Linked DNA regions of Allochromatium vinosum DSM 180. The protein of the gene in region 1 interacts with the protein of each later gene in a pairwise test. Links are inferred from orthologs where the notes say so. Each region holds a gene or a part of one and is shown in the gene's direction. Other genes may lie near its edges.

The links.
Region 2: the proteins of ligA (region 1) and leuS interact in binary tests that used the Escherichia coli proteins (3 or more experiments, as listed by UniProt). The link is inferred for Allochromatium vinosum DSM 180 from one-to-one orthologs.

The regions. Positions count from the first base shown.
Region 1 is NC_013851.1:1,524,390-1,534,450, forward strand. The notes cover bases 3,493-6,491. They hold ligA (NAD-dependent DNA ligase LigA), read left to right. Parts: upstream 3,493-3,946; coding sequence 3,947-6,037; downstream 6,038-6,491. Other genes in these bases: zipA (cell division protein ZipA), read left to right, coding at 3,493-3,950; ALVIN_RS06590 (hypothetical protein), read left to right, coding at 6,030-6,302; ALVIN_RS06595 (peptidylprolyl isomerase), read right to left, coding at 6,437-6,491. Outside these bases: chromosome segregation protein SMC, read left to right, coding at 1-2,965; more of zipA, read left to right, coding at 3,054-3,492; more of ALVIN_RS06595, read right to left, coding at 6,492-7,285; ALVIN_RS06600 (YciI family protein), read right to left, coding at 7,379-7,678; ALVIN_RS06605 (septation protein A), read right to left, coding at 7,680-8,360; ALVIN_RS06610 (alanine/glycine:cation symporter family protein), read left to right, coding at 8,574-9,938; ALVIN_RS06615 (universal stress protein), read left to right, coding at 9,991-10,061. UniProt on the Escherichia coli protein: DNA ligase that catalyzes the formation of phosphodiester linkages between 5'-phosphoryl and 3'-hydroxyl groups in double-stranded DNA using NAD as a coenzyme and as the energy source for the reaction.
Region 2 is NC_013851.1:1,056,474-1,066,672, forward strand. What follows is about bases 472-3,608. They hold leuS (leucine--tRNA ligase), read left to right. Parts: upstream 472-830; coding sequence 831-3,386; downstream 3,387-3,608. Other genes in these bases: ALVIN_RS04545 (zinc ribbon-containing protein), read right to left, coding at 472-664; ALVIN_RS04555 (LPS-assembly lipoprotein LptE), read left to right, coding at 3,412-3,608. Outside these bases: more of ALVIN_RS04545, read right to left, coding at 134-471; more of ALVIN_RS04555, read left to right, coding at 3,609-3,912; ALVIN_RS04560 (inositol monophosphatase family protein), read right to left, coding at 3,909-4,721; ALVIN_RS04565 (mannose-1-phosphate guanylyltransferase/mannose-6-phosphate isomerase), read left to right, coding at 4,823-6,343; redox-regulated ATPase YchF, read left to right, coding at 6,396-7,487; ALVIN_RS04580 (hypothetical protein), read left to right, coding at 8,521-8,787; ALVIN_RS04585 (mechanosensitive ion channel family protein), read right to left, coding at 8,852-10,199.

The DNA.
Region 1 (10,061 bases):
GATGCGCCACACGCGCGAGAATCTCGACCGGCTCAACGACGTGCGCGAGGAGGTCGGCAAGCAGTTGCTGCATCTGGAGCGTCAGGCGGCCACAGCCGAGAAATACACCCAGTTGCGCGCCGAGGAACGCCGTCTGGATCTGGAACTCAAGGCGCTGCGCTGGCGCGCGCTCGACGATGAACTCCAGGCGCTGAGCCGGCGTCTGGCCGAGGCCGAGAACCAGGGCGAAGCGGGTCTGGCCGAACAGCGGCGGCTGGAGGCTGAGATCGAGTCTAAACGCGAGGCGTACAACGCCGCTTCCGACGACTTCAACGCGATCCAGGGACGCTATTACGCCGTCGGCGCCGAGATCGCCCGCGCCGAGCAGGCCATCCAGTTCGCCAACGAGGAACGCGGTCGGCGCGAGGCCGAGCTGGTGCGGCTCGATCAGGAGCTCTACGAAGCCGGGCAGCATCTGGAGCGCGACCGCGAGCGTCTGACTGAGATCGCGCGCGCGCTCGCCGAGGACGAACCCCAGTTGGAACAGGCCGAGTCCGAGCTGTCGGAGGCGACGGGTTCGCTCATGACGCTCGAAGACCAGCTCAAGTCCTGGGAATCCGAGTGGGACGCCTTCAACGCCGAGGCCGCGCGGCCATCCGAGCAGGCGCAGTTGGAACGTGCCCGACTCACGGCGCTGGAGCAGGCCCAGGGACGCGAGCGCGAGCGTCGGCGCCGGATCGAGGAGGAACGCGCGCGGCTGGATGCATCCGACGTTTCGGCACGGCTGGAAGAATTGAGCGAGCGCGAATCCGTGCTCGACGAGCGGATCGAGGCCCTGGAAGACGAGCGCGACGCGGTGCTCGAATCGCTGGCCGGACATGAGACCGCACTGCGCGCGCTGGCCGATACGCTCGATCAGGTCCGCACCCGTCTGCGCGAAGCCAAGGGACGTCTGGCCTCGCTGACGGCGCTCCAGGAATCGGCGCTGGCCGATACCGATGTCGAGCGCCGCGACTGGCTGGCGAGCCGGGGGCTGGCGGGCGCGGCGCGTCTGGTCGAGCAGCTCAAAGTCGAACCGGGCTGGGAGCGCGCGGTCGAGATCCGGCTTGGACAGGCCCTGCGCGCCGTGACGGTCGATGCATTGGAGACGGCCGTGGCGGACGCCAACGAACTGCCGCCCGGTCTGGTGTTGCTCGAAACGGCGGGCGATCCCGGCTCGGAACCCGAGCCTGAGACCGGATACTGGCGGCTCGGCCAGCGCGCCCAGTCGCCCTGGCCGATCGGCGGGCTGCTCGGCCCGACGCACACGGTCGCCCATCTGCGCGAGGCGCTGGCGGCGCGTCATGATCTGAGCCGCGACGCGACCCTGATCACGCCCGAAGGCATCGAGGTCGGCCGTCACTGGCTGCGCGTCCCGGAGCGCGACGGCGCCTCGGGCGTGCTGGAACGCGCCGAGACCATCGCCGCGCTCGAATCCGAGCTGGCCGCACTCGCCGACGAGGAGGCCGAGCGGCTCGACGAGGAGCTCGAACTGCGCGACGCGCGCACCGACTCCGAACAACGCCGGCTCGCGCTCGAATCCGAGTTGACCGGCCTGGAGCGCGAGCGCTCGGCCCTGCGCTCCGAACTGAGTGCTCTGCGCACGCGCGTCGAGCATCAGTCCGAGCGTCGGCGCGCGCTCGACGAGGAATGGGCCGACCTGGAGCGCCAGAGCGCCGAATCGCTCGCCGAGATGGAGGATACGCGCGAACGTCTGCACGACTGGCTCGATCAGATGGAGACCCTGGCCGAACAGCGGGTCACGCTGGAACAGGAGCGCACCCGTCTGCGCACCCAGGTCGCCGAGAGCCGCGAGCGCGAACGTACTTGCCGCGACCGGGCGCAATCCCTGCGCATCCGGGTCGAGTCCAACCGCGCCGCGCGCGAGGCGACCCGCCAGAGTCAGACGCGCGCCCAGGCCCAGCAGACCCAGCTACTCGACCGGCGCGATGAGCTGATCGCCGCGCTGGAGGAGGGCGTCGAGCCGCTGGCCGAGCAGCGCGAACGACTCGACGAACATCTGGTGCGTCGCGTCGAGGTCGAGGACGAATTGCAGGAGGCCCGCCAACGGCGCGAAACGCTGGAAGCCGAGGTCCGCACGCTGGAGCAGTCGCGTCAGCGCGCCGAGCAGGCGGTCCAGGCCAACCAGCGCGGACTGGACACCGTGCGGCTGGAGCGTCAGGAGCGTCTGGTCCGCCAGCGCACGCTGGAGGAACAGTTCGCCGAACTCGGCGCCAGTCAGGGCGCGATCCTGGAATCACTCGATCCGGCGGCGACCGAGACCGTCTGGCAGGAGGAACTGAGCAAGGTCGCCGCGCGCATCCAGCGTCTGGGCGCGGTCAATCTGGCGGCGGTCGATGAATTCAAGGAACAGTCCGAGCGCAAGACCTACCTCGACGCCCAGCACGACGACATCGCCCGTTCGCTGGAGACCCTGGAGCAGGCGATCCGCAAGATCGATCGCGAGACCCGCAGCCGCTTCAAGGAGACCTATGATCAGGTCGATCAGGGCTTCCAGCAGCTCTTTCCGCGTCTGTTCGGCGGCGGACAGGCCTATCTGGAACTGACCGACGAGGATCTGCTCGAAACCGGCGTCAGCGTCATGGCACGCCCGCCCGGCAAGCGCAACGCCAGCATCCATCTGCTCTCGGGCGGCGAGAAGGCCCTGACCGCCGTGGCGCTGGTGTTCGCCATCTTCCAGCTCAACCCGGCGCCCTTCTGTATGCTCGACGAGGTCGACGCCCCGCTCGACGATGCCAACGTCGGGCGTTTCTGCGAACTGGTGCGCGCGATGTCGGACCAGGTGCAGTTCATCTTCATCAGTCACAACAAGGTGACGATGGAGATCGCGCATCATTTGATGGGCGTGACCATGCACGAGCCGGGTGTGTCGCGTCTGGTCAGCGTCGACGTCGACGAGGCGGTGCGTCTGGCGGCGGTGGCCTGAGAAACGATCTCGGGCGATACAGCCCGAACCGGCATTGTTATACTTGCGCCCTTACAGCTTAAAAACCCACTAAAAAACCAACACACGAATGGACGCCAGCACCATCCGCCTGATCCTGATCGTCATTGGAGCCATCCTGATCGTGGCGCTCTATCTCTGGGAGCGTCATCGCGAGCGCCAGGGGGGCTATCACGACGACTACGAAGACGATTATCTGGTCGAGGACGAGGGCGCGGACGAACCCTATGGCGTGCGTCCGAGCCGGCATGATCCCGCGCCCGACCGCTACGAAGCCGCCGAGCCGCCGCCCGTGCAAGAGCCGCCTGCGGCCAAGCCGGCGCGATCCAAGTCCTGGTTGCGGTCGCGCATCAGCCCGGAACCGGACGTCGAGTCGAGTCCCGAGCCCGGTCGGGTGGAGCGCATGCGCGAGCCTGAGCCGATGCCGGATGAGGCCGAGGACATCCCGGAGCCGAAGACGACCAAACCGGCCAAGGCAGCTCCAGCCGCTTCTTCGGCGCCCAAGGCTCCCAAACGCCGCGAGGTCTCGGTGTCTGATCCGCTGCTGATCCAGTTGAGCGTCAGCGCGCGCCGTTATCCCTTCAAGGGTCCGGAGATCCTGGAGGTAGCTGCCGGTTGCGGACTCTATCCGGGCGAGATGGACATCTTCCACTGTCTCGACGAGTTCGAAGACGAGACCCGGGTCTATTTCAGTATGGCCAACATGGTCAAGCCGGGGCGCTTCCCCTTCGATGAGATGGACGGCTTTTCGACCCCCGGACTGGTGCTCTTCGCTCAGTTGGAGGGCGATCCCGAAGACATGACCATCCTCGACGAGATGGTGGCCACGGCGCGCAAGCTGGCCCTGTCGCTCAATGGGGACGTGCTCGATGCGGCACGCCGGCCGCTGACCGTCAAGAAAGAGGAAGAGCTGCGTCAGGCCGTGACCGACAACGAACTACGCTGGAAACGGACCCGGCGGCGGTGACGTCCTCCGCCATCACCCAGCGCATCGAGGCGCTGCGCGCCGAGATCCGCTATCACAATCATCGCTACTACGTACTCGACGATCCTGAGATCCCGGACGCCGAGTACGACCGCCTGTTCGCCGAGCTCCAGCAGCTGGAAGCCGAACACCCCGCTCTGATCACGCCCGATTCGCCCACCCAGCGCGTCGGCGCCGAGCCGCGTCCGGAGTTGGGCGAGGTTCGGCACGCTGTCCCCATGATCTCGCTCGACAATGCGATGAGCGATGAGCGGCTGGTGGAGTTCCATCGTCGTCTCACGGTTGCGCTGCCTGAATTCGATCCTGTGCTCTACACCGCCGAGCCGAAGTTCGACGGGCTGGCGATCACGCTGCGCTATGAATCCGGGGTGCTGGTGCTGGCCGCGACCCGTGGCGACGGCACGCGCGGCGAGGACGTGACCCACAACGCGCGGACCATTCCGAACGTGCCGTTGCGGCTTCTCGGTGAGGACTGGCCCGAGGTGCTGGAGGTGCGCGGCGAGGTCTACATGCCGCGTGCCGGATTCGACCGGCTCAACGCGCGTCTGGAGGAACGCGGCGAGCGTCCCTTCGCCAATCCGCGCAATGCCGCCGCCGGCAGTCTGCGTCAGCTCGATCCGCGCGTCACCGCCCGTCGGCCGCTGCGTTTCTGCGCCTATGGCTGGGGCGAGATCGCGGGCGAGCCGGGCGAGAGTCAGTTCGAGATGCTCCAGCGTCTGGCTGGCTGGGGGCTGCCGATCTCGCCCGAGCTACGGCAGGTGGCGGGACTCGATGGCTGTCGCGACTATTTCGAGGCTTTGGGACGGCGGCGCGCGACGCTCGATTACGACATCGACGGCGTGGTCTTCAAGCTCGACCGGCTGTCGGCGCAGACGGCGCTCGGGGCCACGGCGCATCATCCGCGCTGGGCCATCGCGCGCAAGTTTCCGGCTCAGGAGGCGCTGACCGAGGTCGAGGCGGTCGAGTTTCAGGTCGGGCGCACGGGGGCCGTGACGCCGGTGGCGCGGCTGCGTCCGGTGCAGGTCGGCGGGGTGACCGTCTCCAAGGCGACGCTGCACAATCTCGACGAGGTGCGGCGCAAAGACGTGCGCATCGGCGACAGTGTCTACATCCGCCGTGCAGGTGACGTGATCCCCGAGATCGTGCGGGTGCTCGTCGAGCGGCGTCCGGACGGGGCACGGCTGGTCGAGCTGCCGACCCAGTGTCCGGTCTGCGGTTCGGACGTGATCCGGCCGGAGGGCGAGGCGGTCGCGCGCTGTAGCGGCGGACTCTGGTGTCCGGCCCAGCGCAAGGAGGCGATCCGGCATTTTGCCGCGCGCCGGGCGCTGGACATCGAGGGGCTGGGCGAGAAGCTCATCGAGCAGCTCGTCGATCTGGAGTGGGTGCGTGAGCCGGCCGATCTCTATCGTCTGACCGCCGACCGCTTGGCTTTGTTGGAGCGCATGGGCGAGAAGTCGGCGGCCAATCTGATCGCGGCCCTGGAGCACAGCAAACGCACGACGCTGGCGCGCTTCGTCTTCGCGCTCGGCATCCGCGAGGTCGGCGAAACCACGGCGCAGCTGCTGGCGGAACACGTTGGCGGGATCGAGGCGCTGATGGCCGCGAGCGTCGAGGATCTGGTCGCGATCAAGGGTATCGGGCCTGTGGTGGCGGCGCACATCGTCGGCTTCATGGCCCAGGCGCACAATCGCGAGGCGATCGCGCATCTGCTGGCGGCCGGCATTCACTGGCCCGAAGTCGAGCGCTCCGATTCGATGCCCGCCGAGCCGAGCGCGGCGCCCCTGACCGGCAAGACCTTCGTCATCACCGGCACCCTCAGTCGTCCGCGCGAGGAATTCGCGGCCCGGTTGCAGGGACTCGGCGCCAAGGTGACGGGCAGTGTCTCCAAAAAGACCGATTATCTGCTGGCGGGCGCGGAAGCCGGCTCGAAGCTCGCCAAGGCCGAAGCCCTGGGTGTGGTCGTGATCGACGAGGCCGGACTCGAATCCTTGATCGCGCGGCTCCAGGCGCTACATGGAGACGATGGCCGTTCAGACACACCGCAACCGGGAGCACTCGCTGATGACTGATTTATCGAAGGAACAGCAGATCATGATCGCCATGCGCAAGACGCTGACGGCGATCGTCAAGGATGTCACGCCGCCGCCGGGGATGCGTCATCCGCTCTCGGATGCGACCATCCAGCAGGTGCGCCAGTGTCTGGGCCTGATCGCCGAGCGCGAGCAGGAGCTGGCCGTGGAGCAGGGGCGCGGCGGCGAGCGGCCCTACTACAGTGACGAGCGGCAGGACGTGCAGCTCGTGGCGTTCGATACGCTCAAGCGCCGGCCCAATTGAGCCTTGCTGGTCTCGCCCGTGTCCACCGGATGACGACTTCGGTTTCCGGTCGGCCGCGCTGGGTGCATCCAGTCGCTCCGGCATGACCGGCCACGGATCGCCGGTCATGCCAGTGAGACGGCCGATCGTTATCTTCAGTCCTTCTTGGCGTCCTCGCCTTCGGCTTTCAAGCGCACGACCTCTTCGTTGAGTTCGACCATCGCGTTGTTACGCATTTCGGCGAGCTTCTGGCGCCTGACGAGCGCGGTCAGCTGCGGCTTGGCGTCCTCGAAGGCCGGCGGTTCGGCCTTGCGGGTCTCCTGAAGCTCGATGATGTGCCAGCCGAACTGGGTCTGGACGGGTTCCTTGGTATAGGAGCCAGGCTCCAGCTTGGTCACGGCCTCGGCGAAGGGAGCCACCATCTGGGCCGGATCGAACCAGCCCAAGTCGCCGCCATCCTTGCCGGTCGGTCCCTCGGAGTGTTTCTTGGCCAGTTCCTCGAACTTGGCGCCCTTGTCCAGTTGCTTGATCAGCTTCTTGGCCTCGTCCTCGCTCTTGAGCAGGATGTGGCGCGCCTTGTATTCGGTGCGGGTGGCCTGTTCCTTGATGCGGTCATAGGCGTCCTTCAGTTCCTTCTCGCTGGGCTCGATCTCGTCGGCCATGGCCGAGAGCGCGGCGTTCGACATGACTTTCATGCGCTCCAGTTCCAGCGCCGCGACCACGTTGCGCTCGCCCTCGAGCTTGCGACGATCGCCTTCCTGCGAGGCGACGATCAGGTTCATGAACTCATCGAAGAGCTGCTGCTGGACCGCCGGATCGTTGCTGGCCGGACGTCCCTGGAGACGCTCCATGAAGAAGACGCGGAACACATCGAGTCGATACGGTGTGCCATTGACGGTGGCGATCAGAGTCTCGGGCGAATCGGTGTCCTTCTTGTCCTCGGCAACGACGCCGCCAGTGGCGAGCAGGGTGCACAGCAAGAGCGCAAGGGGTGTTTTCTTCATAAGGACGATTTCCATCGATTGAACAGAATAGACTGATTGAGACATGTGTGAGCCGGCCAGATTCGGCACACGAGCAAACCTGGACGCGGCGACTCAGGGAAAGACCTGTTTGAAGGGCTTGACGCTGACGGTGCTGTAGACGCCTGCCTCGCGATAGGGATCGGCGGCGGCCCAAGCCTCGGCGGCAGCCAGATCGGAAAACTCGGCGACGATCAGTGAGCCGGTGAAACCGGCCTCACCGGGGTCCGGGCTGTCGATGGCCGGATGCGGGCCGGCGAGGATCAGTCGGCCCGCGTCGCGCAGGGCTTCCAGTCGGGCCAGATGCGCCGGACGCGCCTGCCGGCGGGCAGGCAGGCTGTTGGGGTGATCGACAGCGATGATGGCGTAGAGCACGTCAATCCGTCTCCAGGGCTTGGGGTTGTTGGTCTTCTTTGACGTGACGCGAGAGATAGAGCGTCTGCGCGATCACGAAGGCGATCGTCAGTCCCATCATACCGAAGAGCTTGAAGTCGACCCAAGTCGACTCGCGCGCCTGGGCCGCGTTGCAGAGATCCAGCACCGTCCCGGTATAGAGCGTCGCGCAGGCCGAAAGATCCACGCCGGACTCGCCGGTCGCCGCCAGCAGTGCCTGATGCGCTTCGTAGAAACCGCTGCCGACATAGACCACGAACAGGTTGGCCAGCCCGAGAAAGACGAAGAACCCGCTCCAGAGCGCATTGAGTCGCGCCCAGATCGGCTGGGGCAGTTCGATGGCCTGGCCCATCATGCGCTCGATCAGGGTGCGCTGGCCGATCCAGTGACTGCCGATGAAGACGGCGGCGAACAGCCAGTTGACCAGGGTCGGCTTCCACATCACGAAGATCGGGTCGTGGAGCGCGATGGTCAGACCGCCGAAGACGACCAGCAGCCCGAGCGTGGCCAGCGGCAGCGTCTCGACCCGGCGCCGGCGCGCCCAGAACCAGGCGACCTGAACCGCCGTGGCGCCGATGGCCACGGCCGTCGCCCAGTAGATGCCGGCGAACTTGTAGGCGACGAAGAAGAGCAGGATCGGAAGGAAGTCGATGAGGAGTTTCATGAAGACCCGGAGCTTGAAGAGAGTCGAGCGAGCATACGGCCTGGAGGCGTTCGCGGTAAAGCCGTGAGCATGGAACGCACGCGGCGCACCTCCCTTGTCGCCCGCCTGGCCTTGCTATAGTGTCGCGCGGGTCGCGTCCGGCGTGGATCGGGGGCGAACGGCTCGATTTTCGACAGACTTCAACTCGACGCATTCTACGGGGGCACGACGGCAGTGGAACAGATAACCGCTTGGATCAACGTCTTGAACGGCTGGGTCTGGGGGCCGCCGATGTTGGTCCTGATCCTTGGGGTCGGCTTCTTTCTGATGCTGGGACTGCGCTTGATGCCGCTCATCAAGCTCGGCTTCGGTTTCCGCATGCTCTGGCGCGGGCGCGTCAGCCAGGGCAATGGCGACATTCCGCCGTATCACGCGCTCATGACGGTGCTCTCGGCGACCGTCGGCACCGGCAACATCGCGGGCGTGGCCACGGCCATCTTTCTCGGCGGACCGGGCGCGCTGTTCTGGATGTGGTGCACGGCTCTGGTCGGCATGGCGACCAAGTACGCCGAGGCCGTGCTGGCGCTGCACTATCGTGAGATCGACGGCAAGGGCCGTCATCTCGGCGGTCCCATGTACTACATCAAGCTGGGACTGGGCAAGAAGTGGCTGTGGATGGCCACGGCCTTCGCCGTCTTCGGCGTGCTGGCCGGCTTTGGGATCGGCAACACGGTCCAGGCCAACTCGGTGGCTCACGCCACCCAGGAGGCGTTCGGCGTGCCCTTCTGGATCACCGGCGTGGTGATGGCAGTGTTCGCCGGTCTGGTGCTGCTCGGCGGCATCAAGCGCATCGGCGATGTCTCGGCGGCGCTGGTGCCGCTGATGGCCGTCATCTATGTCACGGGCGGTCTGGTGGTGCTGGGGCTCAACAGCGAGCAGATCATGCCGGCACTGGAGCTGGTGTTCACACAGGCGTTCAATCCGACGGCGGCGACCGGCGGCTTCGCGGGCGCCACGGTCGCGGCGGCGATCCAATATGGCGTGGCCCGTGGCGTGTTCTCCAACGAAGCGGGTCTCGGCAGCGCCCCGATCGCGCATGCGGCCGCGCAATCGAACGATCCGGTCGCCCAGGGCGCGGTGGCCATGACCGGCACCTTCATCGACACCCTGGTCATCTGCACCATCACCGGACTGGTGATCCTGGTCACGGGCGTCTGGGACTCGGGCGCGACGGGTTCGGCCCTGTCCTCGCAGGCGTTCGAGACGGCACTCCCCGGTGTCGGTTCCTACATCGTCGCCATCGGGCTGATGCTCTTCGCCTACACGACCACGCTCGGCTGGAGCGTCTACAGCGAGCGCTGCGCGCAGTATCTGCTCGGCGACCGGGCCATCCTGCCGTTCCGGGTGCTCTGGGTGCTGGCGCTGCCGATCGGGGCCATCGCGCAACTGGACTTCATCTGGCTGGTGGCCGACACGCTCAACGCGCTCATGGCCCTGCCCAATCTGGTGGCGCTGCTGCTGCTCAGTCCGGTCGTCTTCCGGCTGACGCGCGACTATTTCGCACGTCCGCGCCTGGAATCGGCCCCCGAGGACGCCTGAGATCGACTAGGCTTTGAACCGTGGCCAAGGCTCATCATGGGCGCGGTTCAAGATGTTCAGCTTCGCTTACGACGGTTCGATCAACGGCGACTGGGTCAGTCACTATGCCGTGCAGCTGGCGGG
Region 2 (10,199 bases), 470 kb from region 1 along the record:
GTCTCTCCCACGGGACATGACACGAAGCCGGCACTATAAGCGCGAGCCGGCCGGATTACCAGTCGTCCCGCGAGGCGATTCGCCCTGGCGGAGCGGCGGGTGCGGCCGGCGTCGCTCAAGGCCGCGCGCGCCGTCAGCTCTTGTCTTCGGTACGGCGGCGAAACCGGGTACTGCCGCAGTCGGCGCAGGGCGGGATGCGTCCGGCCTTGACGAAATGGGTTTCGGCGCCGCACTGGTCGCAGACCAGGGTGCCGGGGCCGGTGATCTCGCCAGCCTGATAGAGGCTCATCTGACGCGCGGTCTCGGCCCACTGGGCCAGTTGCAGGCTGGTCTGGTCGGCGACCAGCTTGAACATGTCGAACATGCGCTTTTCCATCAGCTCCAGATCGAAGCGCCACCAGTCGCGGATGTCCTGCCCGGTGTCGGCGATGTACTTGGCCGCGTCCTCGATGTCGCGCTTGACGTAGTCCGAAACCTTCTCGGCTTCCTCGCGCGTCAGCTCGCCGAGCTCGACCATGCGCTCGCGCGTCTTGTCGACGATCTCGCGAAACAGGGGGGCCGATTCCTGCTGCGCCTTCTCGATCGCCTCGTGGGTCTGTTTGAGCATGCGCTCATAGGCGTCGACCAGCTTGTCGGTGGTGTCGTGCTTGTGTTCTTCGCTCATGGCGTGGCTCTTCGTTGGCTTGGGGAATGTTGACGTGCTCGGAATTAGGATAGCAAAAGCCCATGCGGTATCCTTGCGCGATCGAATCCGCAGGGCGTTTGGCGTCCTTCGGATTCCAATCTTTGGTTTCGAACCTTCACCCTCTTCGTCAGGACCATCAGCACCCATGCAGACCGACTATGATCCGCGCGCCATCGAGGCGGCGGCCCAAGGCTATTGGGAAGACCATCGATCCTTCAAGGCCGTCGAGGATCCGTCCCGCGAGAAGTTCTACTGTCTCTCCATGTTCCCCTATCCCTCGGGTCGGCTGCACATGGGGCATGTGCGCAACTACACCATCGGGGATGTGATCGCGCGCTATCAGCGGATGCTTGGCAAGAACGTGCTCCAGCCGATGGGTTGGGACGCCTTCGGTCTGCCGGCTGAGAACGCGGCCATCCAGCACGGCATTCCGCCCTCGCAGTGGACGCGCTCCAACATCGAATACATGAAGGGCCAGCTCAAGAGCCTGGGCTTCGGCTATGACTGGGAGCGCGAGCTGGCGACCTGCGATCCGGATTACTACCGCTGGGAGCAGTGGCTGTTCACGCGCATGGTGGAGAAGGGGCTGGCCTATCGCGCCAAGGCGACGGTCAACTGGGATCCCATCGATCAGACGGTGCTGGCCAACGAGCAGGTCATCGACGGACGCGGCTGGCGTTCGGGCGCGCTGGTCGAGAAGCGCGAGATCGAACAGTGGTCGGTGCGCATCACCGATTACGCGCAGGAACTGCTGGACGCGCTCGACGGACTGGACGGCTGGCCGGAGCGCGTGCGCACCATGCAGCGCAACTGGATCGGGCGCTCCGAGGGCGTGCACATGGAGTTCGGCGTGGCCGGCTCCGACGAGACGCTCGGCATCTACACCACCCGTCCCGATACCGTCATGGGCGTGACCTATGTCGCGGTGGCTGCCGAGCATCCGCTCGCGCACCGCGCGGCCGAGAACAATCCGGCGCTTGCGGCCTTCATTGATGAGTGTCGCAAAGGCGGCACCACTGAGGCCGAGCTGGAAACGATGGAGAAGAAGGGCCATCCGCTCGGTCTCGACGCCATCCATCCGATCACCGGCGAGGCCGTGCCCATCTATGCCGCCAACTTCGTGCTCATGGGCTATGGCACAGGCGCGGTGATGGCGGTGCCGGCGCACGATCAGCGTGACTGGGAGTTCGCCGAGCGTTACGGCATCGCCAGAAAGGCCGTCATCCGCTCGTCCGACGGCAGTCCGTGTGGCATCGAGCAGGCGGCCTACACCGAGAAGGGCGTGCTCTTCGACTCCGGTCCCTTCGATGGCCTGACCTCGGAGCAAGCCTTCGACGCCATCGCCGACTGGCTCGCCGAGCGCGGCAAGGGCGAGAAGACCGTCAACTTCCGTCTGCGCGACTGGGGCGTGTCGCGTCAGCGCTACTGGGGCTGTCCGATCCCGATGGTCCAGACTGCCGATGGCGGCATCCGTCCCGAGACCGATCTGCCCGTGCGGCTGCCCGAGGATCTCGTCGTCGACGGTTCCGGCTCGCCGCTCAAGAAGATGCCCGAGTTCTACCAGCTCGCCGGCGGCGAGACGCGCGAGACCGACACCTTCGACACCTTCTTCGAGTCGAGCTGGTATTACGCCCGCTACTGCTCGCCCGACTGCGACACGGCCATGCTCGACGAGCGCGCCCGCTACTGGCTGCCGGTCGATCAGTACATCGGCGGCATCGAGCACGCCATCCTGCATCTGCTCTATGCGCGCTTCTTCCACAAGTTGATGCGCGACGAGGGGCTGGTCGACTGTGACGAGCCTTTCACCAATCTGCTCACCCAGGGCATGGTGGTCGCCGAGACCTGGTATCGCGAGGACGCCGAGGGCCGCAAGCAGTGGTTCAACCCGGCGGACGTGGAGGTCGAGCGCGACGCCAAGGGCAAGCTGATCGGCGGCCGGCTCAAGTCCGACGGTCAGCCGGTCCGGTTCGGCGGCATCGAGAAGATGTCCAAGTCCAAGAACAACGGCGTCGACCCGCAGGCCCTGACCGAGCGCTACGGCGCCGACACGGTGCGCCTCTACACCATGTTCACCTCGCCGCCGGATCAGTCGCTCGAATGGAACGACGAGGGTGTCGAAGGGGCGTTTCGCTTCATTCGCCGGCTGTGGGCCTTGGCAGTCACTGAGGCCGAGGCGATCCGTGCCGCATCCATGCCGGACGAACTGGACGAACCGGCCCAGACCGCCCGCCGCGAGATCCACGGCGCGCTCAAAAAGGCGCTCTACGATTACGAACGCCAGCAGTTCAACACCGTGGTCTCGGGCTGCATGACCATGGTCAACACGCTCTACCGGCTGGAGTCCTCGACCGCGCGGGCGGCGGTGATCCGCGAGGGCGTCGGCATCGTACTGCGGTTGCTCGCGCCCATTGCGCCCCATGTGACCCATCATCTGTGGCGCGAACTGGGCTTCGGTGACGACATCCTGAACGCCGACTGGCCTCGGGTCGACGAGGACGCGCTCAAGCAGGACAGCCTCGACTACGTGGTCCAGGTCAACGGCAAGGTGCGCGGCAGCGTCAAGGTACCCGCCGACGCCGATCAGGCGACGGTTCAGGCCGCCGCATTGGCTAACGAACAGATCGCCAAGTTCATCGACGGTAAGCCGATCCGCAAGGCGATCCTGGTGCCGGGCAAGCTGCTCAATCTGGTCGTTTGAGGCGAGAGCCTGGAGGTCGATCGATATGGCGTGGACGCGAATGGCCTTGTGTGGGCTGCTGGCGCTGGTTCTGGTGCTTCAGGTCGGTTGCGGTTTTCGGCTGCGCGGCAGCGTCGAGATCCCGCCCGAATACAACCCGATGCTGATTCAGGCGCCTAGTGGTTCAGCGGTCGAGCGTGCCATGCGCGACCTGCTGGTCGGCAGTCAGGTCCGGCTGACGGCCAACCCGGCCGAGGCCAGGCTGACGCTGCGCATCCTGTCGGAGAACCGCTCTGAGCGGGTGGCGGCGGTCGACCTGAACGGCAAGACGCTCGCCTATGAGCTGCATTATCTGGTCGACTTCGATGCCGTCGGATCGGACGGCCAGACCCGAGTGCCGCGCCAGACGCTCGACCTGACCCGCACCTTCGACAACCCGGACGTCGAGGTGCTGGGCAAACAGCTCGAACAGGCGATGATCTATGATGACTTCGCGGTCGAGGCCGCCGACCGCATCCTGATGCGGTTGCGCGCGGTCCTGCGCTAACTGGCGGCTACATCCAGTTTCAGACAGGCGCGCCAGGCGTCGAGTAGCTCGGCATTGGCGGCGGCGATGGCCAGCCGGGGTTCCAGAGTGATCGCCGGACTGGGTTCGAGACTGTCCGGGATCAGATGCATGGCCGCCGCGCCGGCCTCATCGGCGATCAGGCGTCCGGCGGCATAGTCCCACAGCTTCTGGCCGCCGTGCAGATAGAGCTGAAAGCGTCCGGCCGCCAGCCAGCACCATTCGAGCGCGACCGACCCGAGATAGCGCTGCGAGCTGAAACAGGTCTGGCGGGTGACGGCTCGCAGCAGTTCGGGCGGGAGCCGCTTGAGATCGACCATCGCCAGACAGTCGCGGATCGATCGACTTGGCGCGAAAGGCTGAATCGGCTGGTCGTTCAGCCAAGCCCCCTGGCCTCGGGCAGCGACGAAGCACTCGTCGCGCACCGGGTCGAGGATAGCGCCGAGTACCGGTCGCCCGCTCTCGATCAGCGCCAGCGAGATCGAGAAGGCCGGAAAGCCGGCCGCATAGTTGCTGGTGCCGTCCAGCGGGTCGACCACCCACAGGGCGCTGTCGGCGTTTTGGAGCATTCGCTCCTGCTCGGCGGATGTCATTTCCTCACCGAGCAGCGGGATGCCGGGGAAATCGCGCGCGAGCGCTTCAGAGAGGTAGCGTTGGGCCGCTAGGTCGGACTCGGTGACGAAGCTGCCGTCGGCCTTGTGGCTCGCCGCTATTCCATGCCAGTTGGGCAGGATGGCGGTCGCGGCCGTGTCGCGTAGCAGACGGGCGAGGTGGGTCGGTTCGGCTGTCATCGTTCGCGGGCCTATTGGGTCAGGTGCTCTACACATCGCGCGCCGGACGCGCTTTAATTCACGTTTTCGTTTCTCGATTCCAAGATATGGAGCCTGTCGCGATGCCCTTACAACCCGTCATTCTCTCCGGTGGATCCGGTACGCGACTGTGGCCGCTCTCGCGTGAAGCCTATCCCAAGCAGTTCCTGCCGCTCACCAGTCAGCATACCATGCTGCAGGAGACGGTCGGTCGGCTCGACGGTCTGGCCGAGGAGCATCCGCGCCAGGCCATCGCCGTGCGCGATCCGCTGGTGGTCTGTAACGATGCGCATCGCTTCCTGGTCGCCGAGCAGTTGCGGCTGATGGGGCGACGGGCCGCCGCCATCGTGCTCGAACCCAAGGGGCGCAACACCGCACCGGCGCTGACGCTGGCCGCGCTTGTGGCCAATCAGTCGGACGCGGATCCGGTGATGCTGGTGATGCCGGCCGATCACAACATCCGCGACGAACCCGGTTTTCGCACCGCTGTCGCCGATGCCCATGCGCTGGCGCGCGACGGTGCCGTTGTCACCTTCGGCATCGTGCCGAGCAAGCCCGAGACCGGCTATGGCTACATCCGTCAGGGTGCGCCCTGCGAGCCGGCCGATCTGCATGGTGCGGCTTACGCACTCGACGGCTTCGTCGAGAAACCCGATGGCGAGACCGCCCAGCGTTATCTGGCCTCGGGCGACTATCTGTGGAACAGCGGCCTCTTCGTGCTGCGCGCCTCGGTCTGGCTGACCCTCATCGAACGCTTCCGGCCCGACATCGCTCAGGCCGTGACCCTGGCATTCGAGAGTGCCGCGAGCGATGGCGACTTCCTGCGTCTCGACAGCGCGCTGTTTGCGGCCTGCCCGAGCGATTCGATCGACTACGCGGTCATGGAGGCGCTGGCGCGCGCGGCCCGCAGCGGGGAGGCGAGCGATCTGCCGCCGGCGATCGTGATTCCGCTCAACGTCGGCTGGTCGGATGTCGGCGCCTGGTCGGCGCTGTGGGAGGTGCGCGAGCAGGACGCCAGCGGCAATGTGCTCGATGGCGATGCCTTCGTCCACAATGCCCATGACAATCTGCTGGTGGCCAAGCACCGCATGGTGGCGGCCATCGGTGTCGATAACCTGATCGTGGTCGAAACCCCGGACGCCGTGCTGGTCGCGACCAAGGAGGCGGCGCAGGACGTCAAGGCCGTCACTCAGTTCCTCCAGCGCGAGCAGCGCGACGAATACATCCATCATCAGCGCGTGCATCGACCTTGGGGGGCCTATGAGTCGATCGGGCGGGGATCGCGCTATCAGGTCAAGCGCCTGACCGTGAAGCCGGGCGAGTCGCTGTCGTTGCAGATGCATCATCATCGCGCTGAGCACTGGATCGTCGTCTCCGGCACCGCGCGCGTGACCTGTGACGACAAGAGCTTTCTGCTCACTGAGAACCAGTCGACCTATATCCCGGTCGGCACCACGCATCGGCTGGAAAATCCGGGCCGCATCCCGCTCGAACTGATCGAGGTCCAGTCCGGCAGCTATCTGGGCGAGGACGATATCGTGCGCTTCGAGGATCGCTACAATCGCGATCCGGTCGAGCCGCACCCGACCGACAAAACCTGTTGAGGCGCTCAGCGTCTCCCGCTCTTCATCACCACTTCACAACGCGGTTTCAATCATGGGATTCAAATGCGGCATCGTCGGCCTGCCCAACGTCGGCAAGTCGACTCTCTTCAATGCCCTGACCAAGGCGGCCATCGCGGCCGAGAACTACCCTTTCTGCACCATCGATCCCAATGTCGGCGTGGTGCCGCTGCCCGACCCCCGGCTCGATGTCATCGCCAGCATCACCAAGCCGCAGAAGGTGCTGCCGACCTCGATGCAGTTCGTCGACATCGCCGGACTGGTGGCCGGCGCGTCCAAGGGCGAGGGGCTGGGCAACAAGTTTCTGGCCAACATCCGCGAGACCGATGCCATCGCCCATGTAGTGCGCTGCTTCGAGAACGATGACGTGGTGCATGTGGCCGGCAAGGTCGATCCGCTCGGCGACATCGAGGTCATCAACACCGAGCTGGCGCTGGCCGATCTCGAATCGGTCGGCAAGGCGCTCGACCGCGCTCAACGTGCGGCCAGGACCGGCGACAAGCAGATCCTCAAGCGCAAGGAGATCCTGGAACGCGCGCAGGCCCAGCTCGACGCCGGTCAGCCGGTGCGCGCCCTGGGTCTTGATGAAGACGAACTGGACGAACTGCGCGATCTGTTCCTTCTGACCGCCAAGCCGACCATGTACATCGCCAATGTGTCCGAGGACGGGTTCGAGAACAACCCGCTGCTCGACCGGGTGCGGGCGCTGGCCGAATCCGAGGGGGCCGTGGTGGTGCCGGTGTGCGCGGCGATCGAAGCCGAGATCCTCGAACTCGACGATGAGGCGCGCGATGAGTTCCTGGCCGATCTCGGGCTGGAGGAGCCGGGTTTGAACCGCGTGGTGCGGGCCGGTTATCGGCTACTGGGTCTGGAGACCTATTTCACCGCCGGTCCCAAGGAGGTGCGCGCCTGGACCATCCCCAAGCAGTCCAGGGCGCCGCAAGCGGCCGGCGTCATCCACTCCGACTTCGAGCGCGGCTTCATCCGCGCCGAGGTGATCGCCTATGAGGACTTCGTTGCCTGCAAGGGCGAGCAGGGGGCCAAAGAGGCCGGCAAGCTGCGCTCGGAAGGCAAGGAGTATGTCGTCCAGGATGGCGATGTCATCCACTTCCGGTTCAACGTCTGAGGTTTGGGCAGGGTTTGGCGGGAGTTGGAAACATGGTGGCGATGTAGCGATCTCAGCGCATCCTGGGCGCCACCCGCCGAACCCTGGCCAGTCCGAGTGCTTCCAGCAGGCGGATATACAGCCAGCCGATATCGATTTCCCACCATTCGTTCGAGAGCCTCGCCGAGGTGGCGTAGGCATGATGGTTGTTGTGCAACTCCTCGCCGCCGATCAGGATGCCCCAGGGCACGATGTTCCTGGAGGCGTCATTGGGCGCAAAGCGGCGATAGCCCCAGTAATGGCCGATGCCATTGATGACCCCGGCGGCGAAGAACGGAACCCATAGCATCTGGACCGCCCAGATGGTGATCCCGATGGGACCGAACAGGATCAGATCGATCATCAGCATCAGCGCGACGCCAAGTCCGCTGTGCCGCGCATAGAGGTGACGCTCGAGTGCATCGTTGGGTACGCCGCGCCCGTAGCGCTCCAGCGTATCCGTCACGGCGGCTTCGCGGCGATAGAGATCGACGCCATCGAACAGGACTTTGTTGATCCCGTAGACCTGCGGGCTGTGCGGATCGTCCGGGGTCTCGCACTTGGCATGATGTTTACGATGGATAGCGACCCATTCGCGCGTGATGAGTCCCGTGGTGAGCCACAGCCAGGCACGGAAGAAATGGCCGGCGAGCGGATGCAGATCCAGAGCATGGTGCGCCTGATGACGGTGCAGGTAGATGGTGACGGAAACGATGGTCACATGGGTCAAGGCCAGGATGACCAGCACGTATCCCCACCAGGGCAGTTCGATGAGACCAAGCGGCATGGGGGCGGACTCCAAGTTGGAATAGACCTAGCTTGGTCGCCCCAGCCGCCGGCGTCGGTACGGTACCGCACATTCGGTGCGTCATGAATGCGCGGCAGCGTACAGAACGATTCGGCGCGCCGGTCTACAGTGAAACCGGATTGCCGCACCGAATAGATCCGCTGGATTTTCGGCGTTCGACATCAATCAGCCGTGACACCTTCCCCCATCGCCATCAAGGAACAGAATATGAATCCTCTCAACGTGACGGTGATCGCCGCTTCAATCGGCCTGATTTTCAGTGCCTGCATCAGCGCGCAAGCCCTATCGGAGACCACGACAGCACCGACGGTCGCCGGCGGGATGGAGCGATCCGCAGAAAGGCAAGCGAGCCAGGAAGCACTCGGTCAAACACGCGATACAAATTACGAGATGGCAAAGGACGACTGCAAGGTTCTGGAAAGCGGTGACCAGGAGCACTGTGAGGACGAGGCCCAAAAGCAGTACAGCAAATAGCCGGGGAGGCAGGATGAAAATTCAGACGCCGGCACACGGGAGCGATCCGGCGCTGAGTCATGCGCTAGGTCGGTTGATGCCTTCGCGCCCCGGAGTCCGCCGTGTCGGACGTCGTCACCGGCAACAGATTTTCCCCGTCCTTGAGCGGCCCGGCCTCGCGTGCCTGCTCCTCGATGACGATCGATTCGCTGTATAAACCCGCTTCCGCTTTTGTCGACACGACTTCCAGCTCGGCGTGCCGCGATTCCGCGGGTAGCCGTTTTTCCAGCGAGGGGCTTGGCACATCCGTCGCTTTCCGGGGGAGCACGGTGACGGGGATGCCTTGCGGGAAGACCACCTCGCGGGCCTCGTCGGGCATCGAGATGCCCTGGTTCTGAAACGCGCGCTTCACCAGCCGGATGACCGAGGAGCGTACCTTCTGCAAACTGTGCTCGCGTCCATTGAGCCAAAAGTAGAGGCGCAGGTTGACGGTGGCGCCGCCGAGGCTGTCGGCCAGGACCGATGGCTCCGGATCGTTCAGGACGGCTGGATGGTCCGACAGAACCTTGCGTGCAATCTCCTGGGCCTCGGCGATCGCGTCGTCGTAGCCGATGCCGACCATAAAGTCGGCGCGCCGGTTGGGACTGGTCGTGAAGTTGCTGACGATGGCCTTGTAAACGGTGGCGTTTGGAATCTGCGCAAGAGTGCCGTCGAGCGTCATCAGGACGGTGGTGCGCATGTTGAGCTGCTGCACATAGCCGGTCACGCCGGAGATCTCGACCAGATCGCCGGTCTCGAACGGCTGCTGGATGCTCAGAAAGATGCTGGACAGAAAGTTCTCGGTGATATCGCGAAAGGCGATACCCAGGATCAGGCCGATCAGACCGGTACCGCCGACCAGCGTCAAGGCGAGTTGCGTCAGGCCGGAGACCCGCAGAATCAGATAGACGCCGGAGAGGACAACGAGTCCGCCGGCCGCCCGCGCGATCACCGTTTGCAGCAGTTTCGTCTGAATCCTGTGACGGAGCAGGACACGGACGATTCGTATCGCCAACAGCGCCGCCCCCACCGACAGCGCCAGGATCAGCAGCCCGAACAGCACGAACGGCATGGCGCGGATGAAGTCGCGCCAGAGTGCGGAGAGTCCGCTGGAGGCCTGGCGAAAATCCCAGACCGAGGGTTCCGGTACTTCGAGTCGGTTGGCAACGGCGACGACGTCCTGAGTATTGCGCGCGAGATCGCCCGCCCATTGTTTCAGCTCATCGGACTCCACCAGACCATTGAGAAAGACGACGCCTTCCTCGACCCTGACCTGCGGGTCGGTGAACCAGTCGGTCGCGTGCAGCACGGTCTGAAGTCGCCGGCGGATTTGTTCGTCCTGCGCGACGGGTGCGACGTCCACCTTGGCGGCGACCGGGGACAGCTCTTCCCTG